DNA from 4 places in the Paenibacillus polymyxa M1 genome. Region 1 is predicted to be linked to each of the others. Evidence: riboswitches for the same ligand, from Rfam matches in the RefSeq annotation. Region 1 holds a riboswitch; each other region holds the start of a gene.
The links. A riboswitch is a leader RNA that binds a small molecule or an ion and turns the genes downstream of it on or off. The one in region 1 is predicted to bind thiamine pyrophosphate.

Region 1 (7,512 bases):
ACCCTGCCGCGGCCATACTCAGTGCACGAAAGCCCAGATGCATGCCTCGGAAAAAACTTTCCTGCGTAATATGGATCAGGCCCCATGTCCACCAGGTCGTCACTCCCTTGCCAAACATCATCATGCCTGTTGAGGTTGAAATAAACACCAATATAAAGGGGGATCCGTACAGGAGCAGCCGCTTCCATGGATGGCCTGACCAGACAAGCAACAGCAGCATAGCACATGCAACATTAAACATAACGTTCGGATCATGGATGACTATAACAATCACAAACAGCAGGGAAAACATCACGAGCTTTAGGCCCGGGTTTACGCGATGCAGCCATGTTTCATGATGAGGAAAGGACAGGCTCATACTGTAGTTCCCCTTTCTGAATCCGCCATACATCGGTACAATATCGACGGACAATTTCCGGGTCATGCGTAACCATCACAATGGCCGTGCCTGCCGCTCTCAGCTGCTCCAACATATCCAGCATGACAAAGGTATTACGCGCATCCTGCCCAAAAGTCGGTTCGTCCAGCAGCAGCACTTCCGGCTCCCGGATCATAGCCGTAGCAATACTCAACCGCCTTTTTTGACCCAACGAAAGCTGATACGGATGGCGTTCATCCAGCCGCTCCAGTCCGAACTGTATAAGCATTCGATCCACTCGTTCCCTACACTGTTCAGCTGTAAACAGGCTCTTGGGTAACGAATATTCCAGTTCCCTTCGTACGGTGTTCGCTACAAATTGCAGCTCTGGATTTTGAAATGCAAACCCAATACGCTCAGCCAGTTGCTCCGTATTGCCTGCCTCAGCTCCGCACACGCAATAACGACCCTGCGTGTGAAGTAAACGCATCATAGAGAGCAGAAGCGAGCTTTTGCCAGCCCCGTTTTCACCGACCACGCCAATCCAGTCGCCAGGCTTCACCTGCGCTTGCTCCACATAAATGACTGTGCTCAAACCCCGGAGTCCGCTAAAATGTTCTAGCTCCAGCAAATCCGTTGTAGGTGCTGAGGTGGACGGACTATCCGTATGCCCTCCATCTTTCTGCTGCGTCACAGACTCTCTCCAACGCGGCGAAGACGATTCATCCCATATCCCCGGATACCACACGCCATACTCGGATAATGCCTGCCGATGCACATGAAATACGTCTTCCGCCCTTCCGTCCGCAATCATTTCTCCTTGATCAGAAAGCACCACAATCCGATCCACATCCTGGACAATTTTATTGATTTTATGCTCTACAATCACCAGCGTCTGGTCTGCCGAAATGTTGCGAATGGTATCCCACACCTGTGTCGTGCCCTCCTCGTCCAACAAGGCTGTCGGCTCATCCAGAAAAAGCACTTCCGGCTCCATAGCCAGCACCGATGCAATCGCCAGCCGCTGTTTCATTCCTTGTGACATGCTGGCAATGGGCAGATGTATATCATCCGTTGGAAGACCAACCTGCATTAGCAGCTCGCGAATGCGGGATGGCATCTGCTCCCTTGGAACCTGCTTATTTTCCAATACAAAAGCCAGTTCCTCGTCTGCATATGACATACAAAATTGTGTGTCGGGATCTTGAAATACAATACCAGAGAGACTCGGGATCACGGCAGCATCGTATTTCATAGGCACTTCTATCGTGCGTGGAATCAGACCGCTCAGCACCTGAAGCAGCGTTGATTTGCCGCATCCGCTCGGCCCCAGTAGCAGCAGCTTTTCCCCTTTGCGAACAGATAAGGACATATTGTGAAAAAGCAGCTCTTGCTCACCGGGGAATTTCAACCGAAGACGGGTGATCGAAGCCACCACATCTTCGTTGGCCGGGCTCATCAATCCAGCCCCTTATAATCTTGTTCCGTTGCCGGTCTCAAACTTCGCGTAACGCCGGTTACTTCCAATGCCTTAGCCAGATAGAAAGCGAATATTCCAGCAATCACAATACTGCCAATCATCCGAAATCCAATATACAAAACATAGTTCCAGGTCGATAGCTGATCAATATACCCATAGCTGAAGTCTAAAATCAGAGAAGTGACAGCAGCTCCTGCCGCAGCTAGTGAAGCAATCCACAGGTTGGCGTTCCGATACAGAAAAATCGCAAAGAACAGCTCCGCTCCCAAGCCTTGCAGCAGACCATAGTACAAGGTGGACATGCCCCATTCACTTCCCAAAAAAGCACTGACGGTTGCCGCGGCCACCTCTGCCAAAATCGCAACACCCGGTTTGCGAATGATGAGATAAGCGAACGTGCCAGCCATAAACCACATGCCATACATTAGTTGTTCGGCGTGCATACCGAATGGTTTCATCAAATCATAGGCAGGTCCCCATATTTTGTAGACCAGCCCAAACACCACGGAGATTACAATCGTGACCAAAATATCAGTCAGCTTCAGTCCTTTGGACGCTCTTACATTCGTATTCATTGTTGATACGCTCCCCTTTTTCTTTAAAATAGGCCATTTGGCCATAAAAAAAAGCCTGTCCGGAGCTGAATCTCCAGGCAAGCTTTATGCGCAGTCATAAAATGATCACCATACATTATCAGTTGTCGACATATCTCATATAGCACAGCAGTCTACTGCACTAAAACCAAGCCAAAGTCAGGTACAGAACAAGACACGCTTGTCCGTCTGCAACTTTTTACAGACTGTAGCTCATTAACTTGATATAGGATATGAAACGTATCCATCGACTAGCCGCCGCTAATCGGCGGTATTCCTGTTTCTTGTAAGGTGTTCTAGGTTTCTCTACGCTGGCATTACCCAGATCAGATTTCACGGTCGGCGGCAAGGGCCACCCTCTCAGCCTGACTATCTCAAGCTCCCGACAATGCTTTTTAATTCACTATAATATATACCACATCTATGGCTTTGACAATCCTATAATCCGAAGAAACGTTTGGCCGTTTCCGTCGTCGCAATTTCGATCTCCATCATGCTGCGGCCTGTGCACTCGGCAATCGTAGCGGCGATGTGAGCGAGATACACCGGCTCATTACGCCCTTCTTTGGGCTTCACGGGCAAATTACGCGGGGTCAAAAATGGAGCGTCCGTTTCAATCATCAACCGGTCCAATGGAATATCCCTGACCAGCTCCCGCAGATGCTTGCCGCGCCGTTCATCACAGATCCAGCCTGTGATACCGATATACAGTCCCATTTCCACATACGTATGCAATTCCTGAGCAGTACCAGTAAAACAATGCACCACCGCTTTATCGACAAGCTCTTGATGCTCTCGTAACATAGCGACAAAATCCTCATGCGCATCTCGTTCATGCAGAAATAACGGCATATGTAGCTCACCCGCCAGTTGAATCTGCTCTCCAAACCATCGGCGCTGTACATCACGCGGAGAAAAATCACGGTTATAGTCCAACCCGCATTCTCCTATGGATACGACCTGCGGCTGAACCGCGAGTTGGCGGAGCTGTTGAATCGTATCTGTGCTGCAATTTTTGGCATCATGGGGATGCACGCCAGCTGTAGCATACAGCTGACCAGGATAACGCGCTGCATACTGAGCGGCCTCTCGACTACTGCGAACACTGGTTCCAGTAATAATCAACGGTGTAATCCCTACAGCCGCTGCTCTCTCGACCACCTGTTCCCGATCTGCATGAAACGAACGGTGCATCAAGTTCACACCAATATCAATCAACGGTGTACTCCTATCCATCTCAATCCCTCCTTCGCAAACTACAATCTCGGATCAATCGGCTCCGATTCCAGAGATAGCGCGGCCAGGACGCATTCATGTATACGCTCCACCGTATCCTTGCGGACAAAACGTTCCACGCCCTCCATGCCAAGCGCTCCTTCCATCAAGGCATGACGCTCCTTTTTGTTCGTTCGACGCTGCTTCAGACGTTTTAAATTCTCAGGGACAAGATAATCCATACCGTAAATGATGTGCAAGTACTTCCGGCCTCTCACCTTGATTGCAGGCTGAATCATCTTGTCCCGATTTTTCATCAAAAAGCGTTCCGGCTTGATCACAATGCCCTCATGACCATCCTCTGTCATCTCATTCCACCAGCGAATGACCTCTTCCTCGCTTGTTTCATCCGTGATGACACGATACTCTGTCTCCATAAATATAGAGGACAGTCCTGCCAGCTCCCGGTTGTGCTCCATATGCCAAATATGAGATTGGTCAAAAAACGTCTGTCCGCTGTGGGCCAGTGTATGAAACGGTGCAATACGAATTTCATCCAGACCGTCCACATCCCAGCAATATTTTTGAAAAGCCTCTTGGAACGTTACGGCATTGCCATATTTCTGTTCCATTTCCTCCAGCCAGTCTCCAACCTCTCGGCCTGCAACCTTCGCCTGCTTCAGCTTGTCTACCAGCTTACTGCGATCCAGCAGAGCTGCTTCACCCACATGCGCATACTGTGCAGCAATCAGTTCCCGAGCCTTGAGATTCCACGGTACAATTTCCGCATCCAGCAACACAAAATCCGTCTGGTTCTGTTCAAAATATCCGGCATCCACTAGATCCGCATTCAGCTTCTCCAACACCTGCTTCCCAAAGCCTGACTCAAAGAAGGGTCGTCCGCTTCGGGTGTAGATCGTGCCCAATGTCGGGTAGCCTACATATTCAACAGCAGCCAGTTCGTTTTTGAATAATAGCAAAATCGCCCGACTACCCATATGCTTTTTCTCCGCTACCATCGTTTGTACGCCTTGACTGCGATAATAAGCTAGCGCTTCACGCGGATGCTCCAGATAACCTTCCTCTCCGGAAACCTTGGGGGCAGGACTCATCGTGGGCGGAATGTACACCAGTTCCTCCATCGGTACCGTCACATGTGACACGGTATCTATAGCGGTTTTGACCGATTCTCCTTGTACGCGCACTTCGCCATACGATTCCGTCAGCACACTGTAACCAGCGATGAGCTTACGTAAATTCGGCGGGGAAAACCGTTTTCTCTGCCACCGGACAAGTGGGCTATCGGGATCATTCGCATAATTCTCATGAGCCGGAACGCTGACAAATTCCTTTTCCGGATAACGATAAGCGGTCAGCATACCACCAAATACCACACCTTGATCAATATTCACCGTCTGATTGACAAGGGTAGGCTGCGGTCTCGGATCATGTCCCCATACTACTATTTCTCCCGATTCATGGTCTACGAACCAATCTTTGCGGATTGGTTTTCCGTCTGCATCCTGACCTTCCGTATCTCCATAACGACAGTAATCAGAAATACGCGCCGACTGTTTGCCAATAAAATGATCCTTGATCCCCGCATGAGTCACAACTACGTGCCGCAACCCGTTTCTGCCGAAAATAAGATGAGAGGGTGCATGTAGTAGAAAATCCCTCAGCTCGCCTCTAAGCTGTTCCGCTGCTACCTTGCCCGCTTTTTGTTCATATTGAACCATTTCCTCTGCGAATCGTTCATCTCCATGATTGAGAGTTACCTTTCTTCCATCAAGGTAACGACCGATTTTCCAGCCATGATTGCTGTCAATCATGTAGGCGAGTCCAGCGTCCACGTGCTTTTTCCAGAACTGCACTGCTAATAACGATTCTGGGCCACGGCTCATCACATCTCCGACAGACACCAGTCTTCTGCCTTCTGGATGATGGTATAGTCCTTCCGTATCTTCCATATATCCGAGCCGCTCTATCACTTCCAGCATCTCACGGTAGCACCCGTGAATGTCACCAATGATATCAATGCCTGCACCCATATCATGAAACAGCGGCTGAGCACAACGGGCAAAGTTAACCTTTTCTACATCCTTGAGGACATAGCAAGCATCAAAGCCTTCTTCCCGGATACCGCGCAGGTTCCGCTTTAACAGCTGCGTCTGCTGCTTGACCCGTTGGCGGCCACGCGGATGCGCCCGGCCTGAATCACGTTCCAGTAGCACAGATTCGGGTACATCCAGCACCAAAGCCATCACAGGTACATGTGCCTTGGCTGCCAGCTGTACATATTTCTGGCGATCCTCAGCATACAGATGGGTGGCATCCACAACCGTCAGCTTATTCAGACGACAGCGCATAGCCAGAATGGTATCCATCGCTTCAAACGCCTTGGCTGACATCTGCTGGTACTCATAAAACAGCACGTCCGATTCCAGCCTTGGAAGTCCGCTCCAGTCTATAAATTCCGTATCTCCGACCAGCTGGCGAAAATGATCTGAGGATACCACTTCCGTTTTCAATAGAATCCCTTCGCTCACCAGCCTATCCAGTAAAGTGGTTTTACCACTATTCGAGGCCCCTACCAACACAACCAGTCCAGCATGCGGTAGATTAATCGTTCGTTCGGATGAAATGCTCATGAATTCTTCGGCTCCTTTCTGCGCGTAAATACAGCCATTTGGGTCGGTTGTCCAAAGCCTTCGACCTCTTCTCCGATCCCTTCCAGCGCTAATGAATAGGGAGCTTCCTCAATCCATTGCTCGCATCGTTCACGAAACTCGCTTCTGCTCCATTCAAAACGGTGATCGCCATGCCGCAGCTCTTGCTGATCCATACGATACACCTCATTATATTCTCGATTGGGAGTCGTCACGATCAGCACACCCGGCTGATATTCTGTCACAATCGTATCCATCACCCGGTTCAGACGATGCTCATCCACATGCTCAATGACCTCACACAGGATCATCACATCTTTTCCCCGCAATTGCTCATCATAATAAAAGAGAGAGCCCATCATAGGTGTAGGGCGAATTGCATCAGCATGCCTTTCCAGCTTGGCAAAACGCTCCACCGCCCTCACCTGTGCATATGCAGACGGCTCCACCGCCCAAATCTCTTCAATGCCCTTCATTCGAGCCATCCGAGCCGAAAGCTTCCCTTCCCCTGAACCAAAATCTACGATTTTCTGTCTTCGGGGCAGCTTGCGAATCACATCCATAATGGCTTGATACCGCAGCTCATTGAGCCGTACAGTAGGCTGTTGCGTCCCTTCCTCCAGTGACTGTTCTTGCTGCTGATCCTGTTCGTGATTATGCTTTTGTTCTTGGATCGCATGTTTTTCAGTCCGTGTAGCAGCAGAATCAGATTGCTCAAATTGCTCAATCAGGTTGGTAAAATGAAGTGTGCGTCGAATGATGAGCTCGCGTAGCGGATGCGCTGACAACCAGCCTTCACCGTAACGTCTCAGCTTGTCAAACTCTTCTTCGCTAATATAGTAGTGCTTATAATTATCCAACACTGGAATCAACAGCAATAACTGACGCAGCGCATATTGCACCGTCTGATGACCACTTAGCGTGACATATCTGACGGTGCTTCGATTTTTCAGCTGAAAAGAATAATCCGCTTCCCCTCGTTCTATGGTCACTTGATAGCCCAGCGGCGCAAATAGTCCCTCCACCACAGCATCTGGCAAATCCGACGCAACAGGCCCAAACGATAACTCCAGTGCAAAAGGATGCTTCACCCATGCTGCATAGTCTTCCTTGGGTTTGTCGTTCAGGGCCGTGCCAAGCGCGCCGCGAATATAGGTACAGAACAAGCTACTGGTTACAAACTCCCGGTCATTAATA
Region 2 (7,512 bases), 520 kb from region 1:
CACCCAACATCCATGTGGATGTGGAGTCAGCCACTGAGGGGGGAACACGCCGCCTGATGCTTAGCGATAACCCGGAGACGCTTACCCATGTGACGGTACCTACCGAGCAAGCCACTTTGTGGCATGATGTGGTTCGCACCACAACCCGGACAGTCAAGCACCGGATTTTCGGCTGGCATTATAACAAAATAGGCAGCCCTGTTAAACTGGGCATCACCATAGAGAATAAAAGCACGGCTCGCCTGGAAGTACGTCATATTGAACGTGCCCTTGAGATTGTACCCGAGGACGGCAACTGGATTATTGATGTTGGGCAGTCTATTGCCAAAAGCTGTTTGGCGGGTACGATGAAACGTCTGAAGCCAGTAGACCGTCACAAATTCGGCAGAGGCACCGCCTTGCTGGAGGAATTTGAGCTACCCGAAGGATCGCTGGCTGGATTCATCTACGACCTCACGGTAGAATACGCCGAAGGCCACGGGACGCTGGATTACGTGATTCGCACCGTAGTCAGCAAAGATACGCAGACGGATCTGCGCGAGATTCACAAGGATGCACTCCCTCCTGTCCCGCCGCCGCAGGCGCACCCACGAGGAGTATGGTCCTTTTCTGAAACAAATGCGCGCATGCCGGAGTATGTAGTAGGGCAAAGCGCCAACTACCGAGCATGTGCCACTAAGAAGCTGAACGGCGAAACTCCTGCAGATCTGCTGTTTACAGGGGAACGCAGCGAGCTGGGGCCTGCGCTTGATAATCGCGGACAATTCGGAACGATATATAACGCAACCATTCCTATCGTTAATCACAGTAGTGAGGTACGTACCGTACGAATCTATGCCAATCCACGTGGAGGCGCGTTCGCCGGGTCTGTACGCGTGGATGGTCATGTATATGGTATCCCCTTGCTACAAGATAATACCAAGGTATGCCGACTGACTGACATCCGCATCCCTCCTGGCCAGTCGAGCTATTCTCTTAGCTTCATGGTTGCAGGTAGCGCGACCACTCCGCTGGGTTTATACGTGATCACGCTATAATCGCAATAACACTAGATGGATACATGGATCGCCTCAATAGTGCAAAGAATATAATTAAGACGTGATTGTTCTAAAATGTTAAATAACCCGGTGACCATAGATCATCGGGTTATTTATGTCGATTTTTTTATAGAATACGCTATTTCAGATTACACTACTCTGCTCAGTATAAAGTTGGAAGGCGGCGTAGGCTCCGGCTTACCAAACAAATAACCCTGGGCAAGTGACACACCTGCATTGCGACAAAATTCAAAATCCTCCATTTGCTCTACACCTTCAGCCAACACCTGACCTCCAAAACGAAAAGCGGATTCCACTATCCCAGTAATTTGCCGTTTCTGATCACTGTTATGATGACAGCCATCAATTATACTGCGGTCAATTTTAACATAATCGGGCTGGAGGCAATTCATAAGCTCTGTCGTAGAATAGCCTGCTCCTACATCATCCAGTGCCACTGAAACTCCCCGTGTACGATACTGTTCAAAGATTTGATGCAAAAAATTCAGGTCGTCTATTTCTTCTGTCTCTACGACCTCAAACACAAAATCCTCCGTATTCATAGATAACCGTTCAATCGTCTCAAAGGTATGATTCAAGCAATAAGCCGGATTATAAATGGTTGAAGGGAGAAAGTTAATAAATCGTTTAATCCCCACCGGAAGGCAGGTCGCACTTTTTTCAATAGCGGAAATACGAGCCGAGCGATCCAAATGAGCATGCAATCCAGCTTCACGGGCGACTTCAAACAGTCGGAAAGGCTGAAAAGACTTATCTGGCTGTGATGAACGCAGCAAAAACTCAAAGCCGATAATATTCAGCTTGTAGTCAACAATAGGCTGCATATGGCTGGTAAAGTTTTGATTATTAATAATACTCACCAGATCCGGATGTTGCAGTCGAGCTTGCAATTGACCAAATAAAAGCCATTCCTCAAATCCCTCAACATGTTGCAAGCCAGTCACCACAACTTGCATTCGGCTCAAGCACTCCTGCGGCAGACGAGCCAGTCCGTTAACCAGCTGTTCCAACTGTGAACGGCTGTCATAGCGAAACACGATGTTACCCTCACACCAATGTTCTTGTTTCATTTGTTCCGATAGCATGCCCAAGCCCTCTAATGCTGGAGTAAGTGACACCCTAGAATGCCTAATTTTCAGCAATCCTTGATCCTTAATAGGTAATATGATGCTGCAATTGCTGCAAGTCATAATGGTCCTCCTCGGAACAATTTCCCGGTTTTTTCACCATTATATCACAAATAATTAGAACAAAAGTACTATATAATTACGTGTTTTTACAAAAAACAAGCTTATTCCCAATAACAACTTAGGACTTAAGTACATATTCGACAAAAACAAAACCTTTTTTTGCACTCATGATAAACGCAGGTACTGTTGTATTTGATATCAAAAAAAGCAGCAAGTCTCTTGTTTAAAGAGACTTACTGCTTCATTCTGATATGGAGTGGAAACTAAAACTCCAAGTTACTTGGACGCCTTTGGTTTCGTTGTTTTAGCTGGTTTTGCAGCTGCAGGTTTAGTCGTTTTAACAGCTGGCTTCGCGGTTGCTTTCGCAGGTGCCGCAGCTTCCTTCACAGACGTCGTTGCTGCACTAGGCTTAGCGTCAGCTTTCAAGCTGTATTTGGCAAACCCGTCTGCCGCGCTGCTCAAGTATGAAATTTGTTGATTTCCGGCTAGCACATCTTTGGCATCAGGAGAGGACTCAAAGGTAACCTTGGCCTGACCAAAAGGAGCAATAGACCAGTTGCCGTCCGCTGACGGGTTAATCGTTCCGTTCGTACGGATATAATCAACAACGACTTGGCGACTTTCATCTGGTGCTGCCATCACAATACGTTTGCCATCTGGGTTGGCCAGTTTGGAGGAGGAAGCACGATAGTTATTGGTCGCAACGATAAATTTCTGTGCAGGATCAATAGCCTTCCCATTGTATTGCAGATCCTTGATACGATGGGCTGAAGAATCAATAATAGTTCCCTTGGCATCATATCGTGCAGGCTGAGTTACATCAATCTGGTAATTCACACCGTCAATCACATCAAAATTGTAGGTTGGGAAATCTTTGTTGATCAGCGATTGTTCCTCTGTTTTGCTAGGATCAATGCGGTTGAACTGACCCGCAGACCATTCCAGCCACTCCTGAATTTCAGCACCCGTAACTTCTACGGCATGAACCGTGTTCGGGTACACGTACAGATCGGACACGTTTTTAATCGCTATTGTACCTTCAGGAATGTTGGTATAATACTCAGCACCGTTGCGACCACCGGCTTTGAATGGAGCGCCTGCCGACAATACGGGGAGATTTTCGTATTCTGTTCCTTTAAGATGGTTTTGAACATACCATTTCTGTGCATTTGTCACAATTTGAATGGACGGGTCATCCTGCACTAATGCAAAATAGCTAGTAATCGGTGCAGTCGTTGTTCCGACAGGTTGACGAATATAATCTAGCGTTCCTTGATGCTCTCCTTTGATCGCATCAACCAGTTTAAATTCAGGAGTAAACTTCACAGCCTGATTGGTAGTACTCACAACCGGACGCACTTGAGACTGAGAGTTGATTACGTGCCACTCGCGATTTCTCTTTTCCAGACTCAGATCAATAATGCCCAGATCCTTACCCCATGAAGAGGCTTCCACAGCTGGTACGTCGTTAATGGTTCCTTTATCCAAATCTACGCCCTTCATATCTTTAAAATCAGGGCCTGGGAAAGATTTATGAGCATGCCCAAACAGAATCGCGTTAATTCCGTCCACCTGGCTCAAATACTTAACGGCATTCTCCATCATTGGCGTTTGCGGCACATCCTCATAACCTGTGTGTGCAAGCACGACAATAATGTCAGCACCTTCTGTTTTCATTTGTGGAATAAACTTTTTGGCTGTTTCCACGATATCCTTTGTAACGACCTTATCCTTCAAATTAGCTTCATCCCACTGCATAATTTGAGGTGTTACTAGACCGATGACACCCACTCTGAGTGTATGTTCTTCGCCCTTCTCATCCGTTACTTTTTTATCAAGAATCTGATAAGGGGTAAAATAATTTTTAGTAGCTTGACCCTCGTTATCAACATAAACGTTCGCATTTACGTAAGGAAAATCAGCACCCTTGAGCGATTTGTCCAGAAAGTCGAGACCGTAGTTGAATTCATGGTTTCCTACAGTAGCCGCATCATAGCCCATCAAGTTCATCATCTTATAGACCGGATGGACACCGCCTTCTTTCTCAAAGGTTTTGTTGCGGGCCATATAATCGCCTAATGGATTGCCCTGCAGCAAATCACCGTTATCGAACAGCATGCTGTTTCTTGTTTCACTACGAGCCTGTTGGATCAAGCCTGCTGTCCTAATCAAGCCATATTCATTGGTTTCTTTGTCCGAATAGTAATCATAGTTCATCAGCGCCCCATGAATATCCGTTGTCTCCATGATCCGCAAATTCACCGTAGCGCTATAGCGAGAGTCGCTAGCTGCCCAGGATGGAGCGGCTGAAAACACCAGCAGGCTACAAGCTACAACTACTGCTGTAAACCCTTTAAACCAATTTTTACGAAATAACAAAATATACCCCTCCTCATTAAGGTGTATGCCTCATATACATACTTTTGCACATATATGTAAGCTTTGAACCCACCATTCCTATTTTAATCCAACGCCAGACAAAAGAGTAGTCATTTGCTTAAAATATTTATGAAAAAATAATTATTTTTCGCATAAAAAAAGCCAGTAAATCTCCTGAAAAGGTTGGAAATTTACTGGCTTGTCTGTTATATTGTTTCTATTTCGTCCACACCTGGCGCTCCGTTTGTTGACCAACGTACTCAATACGAGTCGGATTGACGTCTAAAACGACATAATCGGGATCATCAGGTCCGGAAAACCACTTTTTCAGAGAATCATTCCACACTTGTTTGCGTAACCCCTCATCAGCTGTAACCTGGACGGTAGCCTCCACTTCCAAGACTTCCTTCGTACCACCCACTTCATAACCCAGCAGCAGATAAGCATTCGGATTGTCCTTTAGCTCTTCCACTTTATGTGTTTTGCGATCCGTCGCCAGATGAATGTTCATTCCATCGTTAAAAAGGGCCATATAGCGCACTTTCGGTTTTCCGCCCTCTACCGTACCTAACGAGCAAAATTTGTTGTTATCCAAAGCCTTCACAATGGCTTGTTCCAGCTGACTGCGATCCAATGTATCCGTTTTACCCACAGTACAACAACTCCTTTTTACGAATTAGAATTCTATAGAGTCTATGCCACTTGGCACCAGCTCTCCTAAACATACAGTGTAGCTGTTCTGAAAATAACATGACCAGAACAGATCTGAATGATTCATGTTCATTTTCAGATCAAAGCTCACAGTAAAAGTGTACCCTGTCGTTCGGCAAATGAACCGTGAGCGCTTCCTTAAGGCTGGACAGACCCGCCTTCAAGGCATATAATCGTCGTAGTAAACCCGAATAAACGAACCCATTAAACCATACAATGCCAGGGGTGCTGGAATCGGCCGGCTGAGAGTGTGTCCCAAGACACTGACCCTTACAACCTGATCTGGGTAATGCCAGCGTAGGAATGCTTAAGCAAGATGTGCCTTTTATTAAAACAGGACATCCCTTACTTTGGTATATACAAGCGCAAGCGTCCCGGAATCCCGGGACGCTTTTTTTGTTGAAGATGAAGTTGTTGGAAAGATTGCATTCCGGCAGATGTTATTTTTGTGAAAATGGGGAACATAAGCTGTCTGATTGGACGGACAACGGGTAATTAAAAAGGAGAGAACACAACGATGAAGCGCATGAAAATGTTAAGCCTGGGTCTAATCAGTCTTTGGCTCATGGCTCTGACTCTGACCGCTTGCGGCGGCAATCCCCCTACATCTCAAAAGGAGGCTCCTGCTGCCGACACTTCAACGTCTACCTCGGCAAAGGGGCTCAAAGATGTTAAAGTCGTGCTCGACTGGACACCCAATACGAATCACACAGGACTCTATGTCGCCAAGGACAAAGGATTTTACGAAAAAGCAGGCTTGAATGTCCAAATTGTTCAACCAGGCTCAGGCGGAGCCGACCAAATGGTTGCTTCGAATGCTGCACCTTTTGGTATCAGCTATCAAGAAGGCGTCACTCAGGCTCGCATCCAAGGCGTGCCGCTCGTATCCATCGCTGCGGTGATTCAGCATAACACCTCTGGCTTCGCAGCCCCGGTAGACCGCGGAATTAAAAGCCCGAAAGATTTCGAGGGTAAAAGCTACGGCGGCTGGGGTTCTCCTGTAGAAGAAGCGGTCATGAAATCCATCATGGATTCAGACCAAGGTGATGTGAGCAAAGTGAAGATCGTCAATATGGGTAATGCAGACTATTTTACAGCCGTGAAGCGGGATATTGACTTTGCCTGGATTTTCTACGCATGGACCGGGATTGAGGCCAAGCTTCGAGGTGAGCCATTGGATATGCTATATGTAAAAGATTATTCCAAAAACCTCGATTACTATACACCTGTAATTGTGAGCAATGAACAGACGATAAAAAATGATCCTGAGCTGGTTAAGGCGTTCATGGACGCTACCGCGCAAGGCTATGAATACACTATCGCCCATCCAGAAGAAGCGGCAGATATCTTAAGTAAAGCTGTGCCGGAGCTGGACAAAAAACTGGTACTCGCTAGTCAAAAATGGCTAAGTCCGCGTTATCAGGACGATGCCCCGCAATGGGGCGTACAAAAAGCGGAGATATGGAAAAACTACTCGGACTGGATGTATGAACGCAAGCTGCTCAGCAAACCTTTGGAAGTCGATAAAGCCTTTACAAACGACTTCTTGCCCAAGCGTTGATCTTGTAAATAGAGCTTGAAGTAGCCTTTGTGCCACTACGCGGACTGATGATGCTTTCCATCGCCACCGCCCCCGGATTTCCGGATTAAAGCATCAGCAGGGTAAAAATCCGGGGACAAAAGCGACCGCTTCGCTTGTACAGCACCATTCCGTCCGCTTCGCTCTCGCTCCACTTGGTTTATTCTTTAGTCTCATAGTATCTAAGCGCAAAAGCAGGTGCGCTTGTGTGTAAAAATGCCACACAACCCTGCTTTAAAAATAAGGTGCTTATAAGGCGGTTGGCAGCGTAGCGATTCATTTGAATCTGGAGAAGCGAGGTGTTCGCCTGAAAGCTTTCTTTAGGAAAGCTAGCTTCGGAAGCATATGCTCAGGGGGATTCTTACCTTTTAAATTTTATTCAAAGAATCCCGCGGCAACAGCGATCGTAAGATCAAATGAACCGTGAAGCGGTCTCCCCGCCTTAAACCAATTTATTTTCCTAATAACTTAAACAAAAAAGGACAGGTGAAATTCGCATGGCTAACACATTGCTCAGTATTCAAGTCATCCCTAAAACTCCTAATAACGAAGACTCTTATCCATATGTAGACAAGGCGATTGAGGTCATTCAGCG
Region 3 (7,512 bases), 2.3 Mb from region 1:
TAATTCCATTACGAAATTAACGTCAGAATAAATGCACAGATCGTAAGTAGAATTAATTATTTAAAATAGGTATTTCTCCAAGCAGATTCTTTAAATTAATAGCATCCCACGGCATATGCTCGGTTATACCTAACCCAACTACATCGGTTTCTTCAGATAGTTCTTTAATCAGATGAAGTAGTTGAGGTATTTGCATGGTTCCCGCAGGAGAAAGATTATAGGGAGCTTCAGGGTTGGCGAATAATAAAGAACGAAATGATTTTGGATCAAGTACATCTAAATCAAGGTGAATCGCCAGGTGCTTGATGCCGCTTTCTGTAATCCACTCTTTTATTGATTCGGTACTGATCGTTAACTCTTTGGTTCCAGCAGTTCGAATCCCTAATCTTTGAATTACTTCAGCATCTGTTTCTATAGTAGTAACACCTAGTTTTTGAAATGTTTCTGAAAATGCTTTTGTCTCTTCTTCTGTAGGAGCCGCTAATCCAGCGATAAAGACATTTTCAGGCTTAAGAGGAACTTTCACATGTTTTGCAAACTCCTCATCTCCTTCTCCCAACAGATTCCCAAGTGGTAATGTATGTCCGTTATCATAGCCCACATATCTAACTAAATCACTGTGAGCATCGATCCAAATTAGCCCTAATTCTCCACCGTATCGTTCGTTCAAATAGGCAAACGGGGCTTGTTCGACTAAGCAGTCACCACCAAACATTACAATGCGATCTGGCTTATGAGCGTCAATGATATGTTGAGCAGCCTCTAATTGTTCAAGTAGCTGTTTTCTCCCATTCATACCGTTCTCGTTGTCAAGCGGAGTTCCATCATAAGCTTGAACCGGAACATGAATAAGGGGTTGATCATTGTCTGGGGCTAGCCAAGCCAGCAGTTCAGCTCCAAAAGAGTAGTTAGGATTGTTTCCTCCTTGCCATTGCGGCATTAAGAGGCGTATTGTTCTAGTCATATTTTCTCTCCTTTACTTCAAATTACGGTTAGTATAAACTGAACGCAAATAAAAACGTAGTACGCACTAATTTGATAGGTACTACCCGAAAGGATAGTGTGAATATGAGTATGGCTGAATTTAAAGGTAAAGTTAAAAATATTGAAGATACACCTTTTGGTTATACAGTGTCAGTTATTGGTGGTAAATGGAAAATGGTTATTATTTATCTTCTGGCCGAAAACCAAGTGGTTCGCTTTAATGATCTGAAAAGACAAATCGGAGCTATTACATACAAAACATTGAGTTCACAGCTAAAAGAATTGGAAGCGGATGGTCTGGTGAATCGGAAAGAGTATCCCCAAGTTCCACCTAAAGTTGAGTACAGTCTCACAGAAAAAGCGGAAACACTATTGCCTGTTTTGGAAGGGTTATGTGAATGGGGAACCAAAAATCAATATAATTAAGTTTCGTTTTCTAATTGCTTTCGAATGTTATAGGAATATTAGAAAAGACGATTGACATATATTTATAGTTAATCAGGTATTCAACGAGCTCAAGTGCACTGGGGATAGGAACGCTTAAAAATCAGTATCATTTGAGGGATGTGGTATTTTTGACTATGGCAATTATTTTATTTGTAGCGTACAACACAGAGCCTCATTTCTACTTTATTAGTGGAAATGAGGCTCTTGCGTAAACAATAAAAGTGACATAATGGGGTGAAGGAAGGGACATAGCATTTTATAGCTTTTGGGACATCCCCGGATGTTTGATGCTTAGCACTACCTTTTTCTTTAATCCCTCTGCAGCAACTCGAATCTGTTCTGCCTGCGTCACGGCCGAAATCACCGCTACACCATCGGCACCTGCACTTACCACTTCCTTCACACGGTCTATCGTAATGCCACCGATCCCGACGATGGGCAGATCAATTCCCGCTTTGCGCATTTCATATAAAATGGCTGGACCCTGCACCGCATGAGCATCATCCTTTGAGATGGTAGGATAGATGGGGCCGACGCCGAGATAGTCCGCACCTTGAAGGATGGCCCGGCGTGCTTCCTCAATCGTATGGGCGGAGACGCCAAGGATTCGGTTTCCGATTCGGGCGCGCACAGAATCAGCCGATTCATCGTCCTGACCGATGTGAACACCGTCGGCGTTGAGCTCAAGAGCCAGCTCCACATCGTCATTGACGATAAAGGGGATACCAGCATGGTGGCACAGATCTTGTAGCTGACGCGCAAGTTCGAGCATAGGAACCCCTGTTAACGCGCTACGGCCCTTTTCCCGGAACTGGATCATGGTGGTACCGCCAGCAAGAGCCTCCTGCACGACCCGACTTGGTTCCGCGAGGCAGTTCACGCTTCCAACAACCAGATACATCTGTAAATGCCGCCGCATGATCTCAGGTAATATTCGGCCGCTCATTGGAGTATCTCCTGACGACGGCGGTAGGCCCAATGATTGGTTGGACCGTGTCCCTGGCCCAGATACAACGTATCTTCAATCGCCGCCTGAATGAAGGCTCTTCCATTCAAAATAGCTTCCGGTACAGACACGCCTTTCCCTAATTCAGCGGTAATCGCTGCTGAGAACGTACATCCTGTTCCGTGTGTGTGGACAGTTCGCACCCGCTTGCCGCCCAGCTCTGTGAAGGCTGTTCCGTCAAAGAGCAGGTCAACAACTTGGCCGCTGTTTTCGCTCTCCTCATCATGGCCGCCTTTGATCACAACGAACTTGGGTCCTAGGCTGCTAATATGTCTCGCAGCTTCGCGGCGATCCTTTATCGTACGAATGCTTATCCCGGTTAAGGCCTCCGCTTCCGGGATATTTGGTGTGACGACCAGGGCCAAGGGGAGCAGGTCGTCGTTCAACGCCTGCACCGCTTCCGGTTGCAACAGCTTTGCGCCCCCTTTGGCAATCATTACAGGATCGACGACAACCTTTTCCCAGCCGAACTTTCGAATTTGCTCGGCCACAAGGCGGATGATGCCCGCGTCAAACAGCATGCCAGTCTTCAGGGCATCGACTCCAAGATCTGATCCTACAGCTTCGATTTGCTGCGCTGTTGCTTCCTGTGGCAACGGATATACACCGTGAACTCCCAAGGTATTTTGTACCGTAATGGCTGTAATAGCCGACATGCCGTATACGCCAAGCTCCTGAAAGGTTTTGAGATCGGCTTGAATTCCAGCTCCGCCGCCGCTGTCTGAACCGGCAATCGTCAGCGCTCTCGGTACATGCACGTCTCTCATCGCGCACCACCTGTTGTACTTGTTCCAGCTTCACGGATCGTGACATGCCCCTCCAGGGAACCAGTATGTAGTTTGGCAAGCTCGTCGAGAAAGGCTATCTGGAAGCTGCCTGGCCCCAGTTTTGCAGTATGTGCTGCGGCTCGGGAAGCTGCTGCACCGTAAAATGCCAAACCTGCTGTACCTGCGAGCAGCAGGTTGGGTTCAATTGCTGCAAACGCACCCAACACAGAGGTCAGCAGGCAGCCTGTTCCGGTTACCTTCGTAAGCAGCGCGTCTCCGCCACTAATCAATCGTACTTCGACCCCATCGGTGATGACGTCCTCTTTTCCAGTGATGACAACCATGGTATGGAGCGTTTGTGCAGCCCGAACTGCCAGATCGACATTACTGCTGTCAGCACTGTTGCCTGCATCTACCCCTTTAATCTCTCGGACTTCTCCGATTAGATGGGCGACTTCGGCTGCATTGCCTCGCACTAGTGAGATTTTTACTTCTTTTAGGATCCGCAGTGCTGACTCGGTTCTAAAGCTCGTCGCTCCCGCACCAACCGGATCCAGCAGAACTGGAACACCATGAGCATTCGCTGATTGTCCAGCAATGATCATGGCATCTACCAGCTCGCGGTTCAGCGTACCGATATTTAACACGACGGCGCCCGCTATTTTTGCCATATCTGCTACTTCCTCGGGTGCATAAGCCATCACCGGGGAAGCGCCCAGCGCATACAGGCCGTTGGCTGTAAAGTTGGTGACCACCACATTGGTTATATTATGAACGAGGGGGTTGCTATTTTGTACCTTTGTCAGGAGATCCGAATAACTTTGTTCCCATATACTCATCATGTTTATCCTCTCTCATCTCTACTGATTATTCCAAGACCGTAGCGCGCATCTGGACGGGCCATTGTTCCTGCTTATAAGCCATATCCCAGAACATATATTCCAGCTGGCAGCTTAGCATAAAATGCTCAATCATCCGCTCTTGCTCGGCAGCCGTGGCGACATTCGCCCAAGCATCCACACGCTCGCGATATTTGGATGTTACATCTTCAATCTGGTTTCCATAGAAACAAATCCATTCATAGAATGGATGAGACTCGTCCGGTCTTACCTCATCCATTAGCCTGCGTCCAATCTCAAGATATGTCCATGGACATGGCAGCAGCACGGCCATGATTTCTCCAAGACTACCTTCATGTGCGACTGTCAGCATATGGCGGATATAATGATGAGCGGACGGAGCGAGTGGATATCCCTGCATCTCTTCATAGGTGACACCTGCGATAGCACAAAAGTTTTGATGTGGATGAACCTCGCTGTTGAGAATAAAAGAGATCTGTTCGTTAAATACAGCCATATCCTCCCGGCTTGTGCTTTTGGAGATCGCGATGCCGTAAATCCGCATGTAGGCGTTCAAATATTCAAAGTCTTGTTTTACATAGTGAATCAGCTGCTCCCTTGTTAAATTTCCTTCAGCAATACCTCTCACAAAGGGATGCTCATAAATGGCTTGAAAAATGCCATCCGCCTGCCGACGAAGTTCTTGCGAAAAACTCATTTCCCCACCTCCAATAAAAATGGAGAACAAGAAGTCCCGTAAGATACAATTCTCGGAACAACGCCAAAAAGCCGCCCCGAAAACTGGAGCGGCTTCAACATAGGTTCAATGCGCAGAAAACGCTTGAAACCTTATATACGAAGGCTCCACTTTCCTACGCTAGTACGAACTAGATCAGGTTCAAAGGGTCCAAGTTCATTCTTGTCTCAGCCATAATGGCTCCCCTAGTGGACTTTCCTATTCTTTTGACTAATACTGTACATTCGTTCCTAGGTTATGTCAAACTGCTTTGATTCCAGTCAAGGATTAATGAGGGTGCTGGATTACACTTTCCACGGCTTTGACCCTTACATATTCCGGTTTCCACATCGCATCCCGAATGGCTTGTTCAATATCTGAAATGTGTGCCTGAGCTACCTGATCCTGAATTGCAGCCTTCGCTACCGAAACCGCAACCGCGAACGAAACATCACGTAATTTTCGGATATGGGGCAGCAGTGCACCGCCAAGTTCATTCGAATCTACGGCGTTGGCAACGGCATCAGCTGCTGCGGTAAACATGGAAGGGGTGATTCTTTTGGCCTTGACCACAATTGCGCCCAGACCTAGCCCCGGGAAGACAAAGGCATTATTCGCCTGTCCAATTTCAAACTTCGTACCGTTATAGGTGACGGGCTCAAAGGGACTTCCGGTAGCAATCAATGCTTTGCCATCAGTCCATCGTATCAAATCTTCGGGTACCGCTTCAGCAAGGTTGGTAGGATTAGACATGGGCATAATGATCGGTCGTTCCACATGCTGTGCCATTTCCTTGATAATCTCTTCAGAAAAGGCACCCGCTACACCGGAAGTTCCAATCAAGATTGTGGGTTTTACCTGACGAATGACCTCCAGCAACGGTATTTTATCATCTTCCGATCGGGCCCATGAGCTGATTTCTTCCTTTTTACGCACATATGGTTTCTGATAATCCAGTACATCTTCCATATCGTCTGTTAATAGTCCACGATAATCATAGGCCCAAAACGACTTGAATGAATCTTCCTCAGGAAGCCCATCCTTGATCATAGCACCCCGTATTTGGTCGGCGTTACCGATTCCTGCTGCCCCTGGACCAAAGACAAGTATTTTTTGTTCACGTAGCGGAGTTTTGGTGACACCTACCGCCGAAACAATCGCAGCTAATGTCACTGCTCCTGTGCCTTGGATGTCATCATTGAAGGTGAGAATGTTTTGACCGTACTTCCCTATAATGTGTCGTGCGTTCACGCTACCCACATCCTCCCAATGCAAAAGCGCCTTCGGGAATTGTGTTAATGCTTTGCTGATAAAGGTATCAATAAATTGATTATAGGCTTCTCCGCGAACTCGTTTATGCCGGTTTCCGATGTACAGCGGATCATTCAGCAGCTTCTCGTTATTCGTGCCGACATCCAGTACAATGGGCAGTACCCGCCCGGGATGAATGCCTGCCGCAGCTGTATATACAGCAAGTTTGCCAATAGCGATGTTAATTCCCCCGACACCCCAGTCACCAATTCCCAAAATACTTTCTGAATCCGTCACGACGATCAGGTCAACATCCTCACTACTCAAACCGGAATTATAAAACGCCTGTCCAATACCGTTCGGATTATCTATCGATAAATATACGCCCCCAGGGCGGTTGTACTCATGGCTGTATTCTTGAATGGCGGTTCCTACAGTCGGTGTGTAGACTACGGGCAGCATTTCACTCAAATGGTCGGTTAGCAGTTGATAGTAGAGTACGATATTTCGATTGTGAAGGTCGTTAAGTGAAGCATTTTTACGCAGCATGGTGGGTTGTGCCAAGAATTGCTGATATGCCCGAACGCTCTGTTTCTCCAATGAAAGGACAGTGGGAGGAAGAATTCCTTCCAGGCCCAGTTCTTTGCGTTCTTCTTCTGTAAATGCCACTCCTTTGTTCAAAAGAGGGTTTGCTAGCACGTCCTTTCCTCGTAAGGGAGTAGATAATGACCCATCACGATTGACATGGAATGCTTCCATAAAAAGACCTTCTTTCCCTGTATTTTGATAATTATTCATGATGAAAGATGACATGTTGTCCATAGTATGGACATGCAAATTGGTTTTATTCTTCTATTTATCTATGACAAAAAGACCTTATATATATCTTCTTATTAATCCTATAGAACTAATTTTAATTTCGGATTCATCTTGTAAATCGCATGTTTATAGTCCTAATGAATCAGGTCCAAATACTCTGTTTTTATCAAATATGAAAATAGATTTTTCTTCTCTTAAATGTTTATATATCAAGGGATGTGAGCTATTTTGTTAAGAAAATATGAAGTATTTGGACATTAATTTAATCTTGCTAAGCAAACATTTTTAATTCTTTTTCAACAAAATAGAATTATTCGGAGGAAAAGGAGAGGTTTGTGTGCAGGGACCTATAGCCATTTTTAGCGATAACAACAGGGCTATTGATTATCCCAATGTGATTTGTTTTTACCAATATATACAGTGCGAGGACACGGAGACCGCTTCAGTCTACGAGGATGCATGTTGCTGCCTGATTGATTATAGGGAGCCGGGGCAAGCCGTGCGGAAAGCTAATCAGATCCGTAGCCAATTTCCGCAAATGCCATTGCTATTGGTGACGGATGTAACCTTTCCGTTCAGTGATCAGCATATGGTGCAAATTATCGGAGTAGGCCGATTGCGTCTGCTATTTTGGCAAGCCAATGATACCGAAGAAATCATTTC
Region 4 (7,512 bases), 160 kb from region 1:
TACGAAAATGTATTTACAGCCAACGAGAAATGGAATTCCATTCCGGTTCCTGAAGGCGAATTGTATGAGTGGGATGAAAACTCAACTTATATTCAAAATCCGCCGTTCTTTGAAGGACTTCAAGATGGTGTGCAGGATATCAAGGAAATCCGTAATGCCCGTGTACTTGCCCTGCTGAATGATTCGGTCACGACTGACCACATCTCGCCAGCAGGCAACATCGCCCCTTCCAGCCCGGCAGGACTGTACTTGAAGGAGCATGGTGTTGAACGCAAGGACTTCAACTCCTACGGCTCTCGTCGCGGTAACCATGAAGTCATGATGCGCGGTACATTCGCCAACATCCGTATCCGCAATAATGTAGCTCCAGGCACCGAGGGCGGTGTAACCAAGTACTTGCCAACAGATGAGGAAATGTCCATCTATGATGCGTCCATGAAATATCAGGCAGCCGATCAGAACCTGATCGTCATTGCCGGCAAGGAATACGGCACAGGTAGCTCCCGTGACTGGGCGGCCAAAGGTACACTGTTGTTAGGTGTTAAAGCCGTCATTGCTGAAAGCTTCGAGCGGATTCACCGCAGCAACCTGGTCGGCATGGGTGTACTGCCGCTGCAATTCCAGGAAGGCTATGGCTGGTCCAGCTTGGGTCTCAATGGTCGCGAAACCTTCGATATTCTCGGCATTGACAATGACGTGAAACCAGGTCAAGAACTTACGGTTGTAGCCAAACGCGAGGATGGCACCAAGTTCGAATTCCCGGTCACTGCCCGTCTGGACAGCACCGTCGACATCGACTACTACCACAACGGTGGTATTTTGCAAACCGTATTGCGTCAAATGATTCAAGCGTAATGACCGATTGAATCATGAAAATCCCCTCCCAAATGCGGTGTAAACTGCAATTGAGAGGGGATTTTTTACATTCTTCAAGCCTTCAAAAGAAAACATATGCCAAGGATTGAGAACACTAGGGTTATAAGAAGCGTGAAGAGACCAGGCAGGCTTTTCATGATTGTAGAACTTTCTTCGCTCTTGAACTGACGTCTGAGAAAAGGCTGGAGAAAAAGCATAATTACAAAAGCTATGAAGCTAAGTGCACACAACAACCATACTTCAGGGGAGGATTTGTCAACAAAACGATCAGCCACATCATTGAAATTGTAGTGGATTGCTACATTTCTCGGCATTGTCGGATAGATAAACAAGTAGATACTGAAGGGCACAATAGAAAGAAGAATGGAAAATAAATTTAAAATATTTAATCTACTTCGCATGAAAATCCTCCTTATTAGAGCTAAACAATTTATATGATACACAGATCAGCAGTCTATATTTTTACTTCCCTGGCTTAGTAAGAGAGAAATAATAAAACTAATCATCGTGGAAAAAAAAGAGGCGAGTACCATATACACATTAACTTCTTGTCCTAATCCTACTTCAAACCAACTAAGCGGTTAGTAAAGGACATTCCCACTGCTAAATGAAAAAAAGCCGACCCACTCAGGACCGGCTTCCAACCATGTTCTCTTATTCTCTTACCTTCGCTTGCCAATTACTTCGAAATATCCAAAAAGCCCTCTCCGAACACATCCCGTACATCATGAATGGTAATAAACGCTGCTGTATCGATAGCTTTCACAATCTTTTTAAGCGCGGACACCTCTTGTTTACTAATGACGATATATAGGACTTCTTTTGGATTTTTGGTGTAATATCCGTGGCCTGACAGGACGGTAACTCCACGGTCCATTTGCGTAATGACCATCTCGGCAATTTTATCTTGGTGCTCCGAAATGATCATGACCGCTTTTTTCGGATTCAATCCTTCAATCATGAAGTCCATCACCTTCGTACCAACGTACAAAATAACGATAGTCAGCATCAATTTTTCCGGACCAATAATAAAATAGGAAGAGAATGCAACAATCAGATCAAAAAACAACAAGGCATAGCTGATATTCCAATCCAGATATTTGTTGGCGATCCGGGCTAAAATGACGGTTCCTGCCGTTGTACCACCGACCCGTACAATTAAGCCAATTCCAACCCCTACCAAAACTCCGGCAAATACAGCATTAATCGTCGGCTCATGCGAATCAATCCGCCAGTTGACCGTTAAATGCAAAAACAATGAGTTAAATGCGACCGCAATTATAGTGTACAAGGTCGTTCTCTTGTCCAAAAATTTATATCCAACAATCAGCAGCAAGCCATTAATCACCAGATTGACGATCGAGGGAGACCACTGAAACAGGTAGTACAAGATGATCGTGACCCCTGTAACGCCCCCCTCGCCAAACTCATTCGGGATCACATACAGATTAACAGCCAGCGCGAAAAAAAACGCACCCAGAATAATAAATACGATATCTGCAATACTTTTTTTCATATATGCTCTAATCCTCTCTCTAACATTTCAACGGATGAATTGCCAGATGGATTGGCTGACTCTTCTTGCCAAAATACGCTGACAACCAGTTCATGGTATCTACTACCCAACATAAAGTCAATACAACTTTGACACTTTAATTCGCCACCAGACTGCCTTAGTCCAAGCTTAGAATTCCGCAAAATTCCGCTAATACAAGGTTATTCGACAAAAAAACACAATCCCGACTACTAAACTAAGAAAACGGGCCTCTAGCCCTTGTTTAGGCCCTAGGCACATTTTCCCCTAAAATGACCATCCTCCTAATACACATTTTGGACACATACGACCATCTTCCTGTTTTATGGCAAAAGCGTTTTACTTTGGATAAATGCGGGTATAATGATTGAAACCTTACCAAGCAACCTACATGGCATTACGACATCAAGTACATATAAATAGTCCTATACAGACGTCCTAAGCAACTCAATCTGAATTTGACAATATGGAATTGGAGGAATGACCCACATGAATACAATGAACTTAACTGTCCACACCCTGATGCCCTTTCACCACCAATACCAACGTGCCAACGCGGTGAGTATGCAGAAGAAAGAAGATAGCTCGGAGAAGAAGCTCAGCTTTCAGGACATTTTGAATGAAAAAATGGGTAAAAAATAAAGCTCCGTTAATCCGGTGCATATCTCGCTTTACATAAGCTGAAAAGCCGTAGTTTTCTACATCGACTGTAGAGAACCACGGCTTTTTGCTATCTCACGCGTTTCTAAACCTAAACTCATACATTCATGGAAATAAACCTCTGACGAGCTTAACTGTACTATTTGTTGAGGCTTCCCAGTTGATTGACTTTCGTATCGCTACCGATTTATCGCTCGCCATCCCGATACTGCTCTGCCTTCTCACGCATCCCGGCGACGACGGCTTCCTCGGTATTCAGTCCCTTATCTGCCGCATAGGCACGAATGTCCTGTGTGATACGCATACTGCAAAACTTAGGACCGCACATCGAGCAAAAGTGTGCTTCCTTGGCCCCCTCTGCCGGTAGTGTTTCATCATGGTAGGACAAGGCCCGCTCAGGGTCAAGCGAAAGATTGAACTGATCGCGCCAGCGGAATTCAAAACGCGCCTTGGACAAAGCATCGTCCCGCTGCTGTGCACGTGGATGGCCCTTCGCCAGATCGGCAGCATGTGCGGCAATTTTGTAGGTAATAACTCCCTCGCGGACATCATCCTTGTTCGGCAGACCCAAGTGCTCCTTCGGCGTAACATAGCACAGCATGGACGTCCCGAACCAACCGATCATGGCCGCCCCGATAGCTGAGGTAATATGATCATATCCTGGTGCGATATCCGTCGTCAGCGGCCCTAAAGTATAAAAGGGAGCCTCCTTACAAATTTCCATTTGTAAATCCACATTCTCCTTGATTTTGTGCATAGGGACATGTCCCGGCCCTTCAATCATGACCTGGACATCATGCTTCCATGCGATTTGCGTTAGCTCGCCCAACGTCTCCAGCTCTGCAAATTGTGCTTCATCATTCGCATCATAGATACTACCCGGACGCAGACCATCCCCGAGAGAAAAGGCCACATCGTAGGTTTTCATAATTTCACAGATTTCTTCAAAATGCGTATACAAAAAGTTCTCCTGATGGTGCGCAAGGCACCAAGCTGCCATAATCGACCCGCCCCGGGATACAATTCCCGTCATTCTATTCGCCGTCATCGGTATATATCGCAGCAATACTCCCGCATGAATTGTAAAATAGTCCACTCCTTGCTCCGCCTGCTCAATCAGTGTGTCTCGATACAGCTCCCACGTTAGCTTCTCTGCTTCGCCGTTCACCTTTTCCAGTGCCTGATATAGCGGCACCGTCCCAATCGGTACGGGTGAATTCCTAATAATCCATTCGCGTGTCGTATGGATATTACGACCTGTGGACAGGTCCATGACGGTGTCTGAGCCCCAGCGTACAGCCCAGGTCATCTTCTCCACTTCCTCCTCGATGGAGGACGTAACCGCGGAATTTCCAATGTTTGCATTGATCTTCACGTGAAAATGGCGCCCTATGACCATGGGCTCGCTTTCCGGGTGATTGATATTTGAAGGTAAAATGGCTCGTCCAGCCGCTAACTCCTGCCGCACAAACTCGGGCTCCACTCCTTCACGGATCGCCGCAAATTCCATTTCAGGCGTAATGATCCCTTGCCGCGCATAATGCATTTGCGTCACAGTGCGTCCTTGTGAAGCCCGTAGCGGACGGTTGGTCACGCCGGGAAATTCCACTGTTTCCCGTTTGGAGCCGGGTTTCAGTCCATTATCCTCCGGCTTGACGGCGCGGCCGTCGTAAGCCTCCACATCCCCCCGTTCCAGTGCCCAAGCTCGCCGTAATGGTGGCAAGCCCTGACGAATATCCACCTGATAGGCTTCATCTGTCATCGGACCGCTGGTATCGTACACACGCAGTGGCTCATGATACTCTATTCCCTGCGGCGTATGTGTGGGATGCAGTGCGATTTCACGCTCTGGCACGGCAATGTCCGGCCGAGAACCTTGAATATACACCTTGCGGCTCCCTGGGAAAGAATTAACCCTACTGGCTTGCTCCGTACTTGTCTTCTCTACTGCTGTTGATTTCACTCCTGTTTCTTTTGTTCCTTCGGTTTCCATTGATTTCATGATCCATTCCTCCCGTATCGTTGAAGTGACACACCGATCCGGAACCATTCCGAGGGTGGCGCTGATCTATGCAAAAAAGCCGGTTCCCTAGGGAACCGGCTAATCAAACGAGGCAGCTATCCAGACAGTGCGCACATGGAATAAAACCCTATGCGTCACCGCAGACAGCAGCTGCGTATACATTTCAATGGCCGATTACTTCCCTACGCTGGTATGATCCAGATCAGGTGCAAAGGGTCCGGAATCTTGCCCGATTCCATCTCAGCCCGCATTACAGGCTCCCCCAGTAACTGTGATACTTTCTATTCACATGAATTGGCGGCTATAACAGACATCCGCCATCTCTATCAGACTACTTTAAATTTATAGCTTTGGCAACCCTTGTATGATTTCCTTTTGTATTGATTACTGTTACGGGAGCATAAGCCCCATTTCCTTAGCTGCTTCGATCAAAACCGGAGCAAAATCATGCAGCGTCTCGGGTGCAAGTCGACTGACCGGGCCGGATACAGATAATGCCGCCGCGACCTGTCCTTTTCGGTTCACAATAGGCGCGGCCACAGCCGCAGCTCCTGGCTCACGTTCTTCATAGCTAGTCGCATACCCCTTCTCACGAATGTCCTGCAGCTGGGCTTTATATACCTCAGGATCTACCGAGGGAGGCCATTCTTCACTGCTTAGCAGTACCTCCAGCTCCTGTGGCGGCATAAAGGCCGCCAGCACCTTGCTGGAGGCTCCCACAGCCAGCGGCATACGCGCTCCCACGGGAGCAACCCTGCGGATCGCCTGATTGCTCTGCACGGCTTGTATGCGAATACGCATGCTTCCATCCCGCAGGTACAAGCTGACCGTCTCCCCTAAGCGATCACGCAGTCCTTCCATTGCAGGCTGTAACAACACCGCCGGCTCATCGCTTTGGGACAGATGCGTCGACAGCTCCCATATGCGAAAACCAAGCCGATATTTTTCCGTTTCGGCATTCCGAACGACAAATCCCCGATCCTCTAGCGTAGTCAAAAGACGATGAACGGTGCTTTTATGTAGACCAATTTGGGAGGCAATCTCCGTTAGACCAAGATCAGATTCTGCGGTAAAACACAGCAGTATATCAAGTGCACGCTCTACAGCGCGGACGGTTAATTTACGGTCTTCCATCGTGAACCGCTCCTCTTGTATCCATATTCGTTTCACACTATGAAACATGGTTACATAAATTATATAGAATAGTCGCGGCTACTGTAAACCGATGTTTTTGTGACAACCATATTACAGAACAAGAACAAACATCGACAATTCTTTGCATCATTTTTACTTTTCCGGTTCAGACGTTGACTTTGGATAATACCCATCATACGATAATAGGTATCTATACGGACATACCCTACTATTTTCAAGTGGAATTATACCTAAATTTTATGATTCGAAGATCAATTCTATATAAGGAGGCTCTTACATGATTTCGACATCCCAGCGCAACGCTCAGCTACAGACCGCTGTTCAGGAGCCGTCCACCCCACTCTTTAATCCCCGTATGCTGCGGTTCAAGCACGTTGTGATTGCTCTGCTGCTGTCGGTCGTATTTTTTCTGTTGTTTTGTTTTATTGCCTTGCATGCTTACATCGCCTGGGTGCTTACGAATCCCACCGTCGCGCCATTATACTCTAATCCGATGCAGGCCAAAGGTATGCCTTATGAGGAAGTCAGCTTCCCAGCCAAGGATGGTAGCCGCATGGTACAAGGCTGGTATATCCCGGCAGATCAATCGCGGAAAACGATTATTTTCAGTCATGGCTATGGAGCCAACCGTGAAGAAAGCTGGATTCCCATGTATGATCTGGCGCATTATGCCCATAGCTTGAACTTTAATGTGGTCATGTTCGATTACGGATTTGCGTCACAAAACAGCAAGGCCGTCGCAACCGGAGGCAAGGCAGAATCCCAACAGCTTCTTGGGGCCATCCAGCTTGCAAAACAACGCGGCTCGTCGGAAATTATTGTATGGGGCTTCTCTATGGGAGCAGGAACCGCTCTTCAGGCGGGTTTGCAAACCAAAGATGTGGACGCGATGATTTTGGACAGCACCTTCCTACTGGAACCGGATACGCTCTACCATAACATTCACAATCAAATTAATTTGCCGAGACATCCATCTTTGGAAATACTGGAGTTGCTGTTTCCAGTCTTGAACGGCACCAGTTTGCATCAGATTCCATATCAGGAAGTAAAAAAGGAGGACTATCCGTTTCCAATCATGTTTGTGCATGGTACACAGGATGAAAAGGCTCCTTACCCCATTGCGGAAAAGCTCGCTGCCAATCAGACCAACCCACTTTCCAGTGTATGGATTGTCAAAAACGGGATACATGAGCTTATTTTCAGAGAGCATCCTCGTGAATATTTACGGCGGGTATCGACATTTTTAAGCAGTGTACAGGAGCTG

Region 2: another riboswitch for thiamine pyrophosphate. It lies ahead of PPM_RS02345 (ABC transporter substrate-binding protein); the one in region 1 lies ahead of PPM_RS04720 (ECF transporter S component).
Region 3: another riboswitch for thiamine pyrophosphate. It lies ahead of tenA (thiaminase II); the one in region 1 lies ahead of PPM_RS04720 (ECF transporter S component).
Region 4: another riboswitch for thiamine pyrophosphate. It lies ahead of thiC (phosphomethylpyrimidine synthase ThiC); the one in region 1 lies ahead of PPM_RS04720 (ECF transporter S component).

What each region holds. Positions count from the first base shown of each region.
Region 1 is NC_017542.1:1,053,126-1,060,637, reverse strand. It holds gene PPM_RS04730 (energy-coupling factor transporter transmembrane component T family protein) at 1-358, opposite strand, end outside; gene PPM_RS04725 (ABC transporter ATP-binding protein) at 333-1,817, opposite strand; gene PPM_RS04720 (ECF transporter S component) at 1,817-2,413, opposite strand; TPP riboswitch at 2,718-2,827, opposite strand; gene PPM_RS04715 (TatD family hydrolase) at 2,870-3,667, opposite strand; gene PPM_RS04710 (polynucleotide kinase-phosphatase) at 3,688-6,297, opposite strand; gene PPM_RS04705 (3' terminal RNA ribose 2'-O-methyltransferase Hen1) at 6,294-7,512, opposite strand, start outside.
Region 2 is NC_017542.1:532,396-539,907, reverse strand. It holds gene PPM_RS02365 (hypothetical protein) at 1-1,037, shown strand, start outside; gene PPM_RS02360 (EAL domain-containing protein) at 1,187-2,248, opposite strand; gene PPM_RS02355 (bifunctional 2',3'-cyclic-nucleotide 2'-phosphodiesterase/3'-nucleotidase) at 2,525-4,627, opposite strand; gene PPM_RS02350 (pyridoxamine 5'-phosphate oxidase family protein) at 4,845-5,279, opposite strand; TPP riboswitch at 5,550-5,659, shown strand; gene PPM_RS02345 (ABC transporter substrate-binding protein) at 5,856-6,899, shown strand; gene PPM_RS02340 (MTH1187 family thiamine-binding protein) at 7,415-7,512, shown strand, end outside.
Region 3 is NC_017542.1:4,570,812-4,578,323, reverse strand. It holds gene PPM_RS20575 (arginase family protein) at 53-964, opposite strand; gene PPM_RS20570 (winged helix-turn-helix transcriptional regulator) at 1,069-1,410, shown strand; gene thiE (thiamine phosphate synthase) at 1,688-2,377, opposite strand; gene thiD (bifunctional hydroxymethylpyrimidine kinase/phosphomethylpyrimidine kinase) at 2,374-3,204, opposite strand; gene thiM (hydroxyethylthiazole kinase) at 3,201-4,046, opposite strand; gene tenA (thiaminase II) at 4,072-4,761, opposite strand; TPP riboswitch at 4,896-4,997, opposite strand; gene PPM_RS20545 (NAD-dependent malic enzyme) at 5,068-6,789, opposite strand; gene PPM_RS20540 (glycosyltransferase) at 7,187-7,512, shown strand, end outside.
Region 4 is NC_017542.1:888,252-895,763, reverse strand. It holds gene acnA (aconitate hydratase AcnA) at 1-855, shown strand, start outside; gene PPM_RS03980 (DUF1648 domain-containing protein) at 930-1,277, opposite strand; gene PPM_RS03975 (YitT family protein) at 1,556-2,392, opposite strand; gene PPM_RS29550 (hypothetical protein) at 2,900-3,052, shown strand; gene thiC (phosphomethylpyrimidine synthase ThiC) at 3,258-5,072, opposite strand; TPP riboswitch at 5,256-5,367, opposite strand; gene PPM_RS03965 (IclR family transcriptional regulator) at 5,484-6,227, opposite strand; gene PPM_RS03960 (alpha/beta hydrolase) at 6,526-7,512, shown strand, end outside.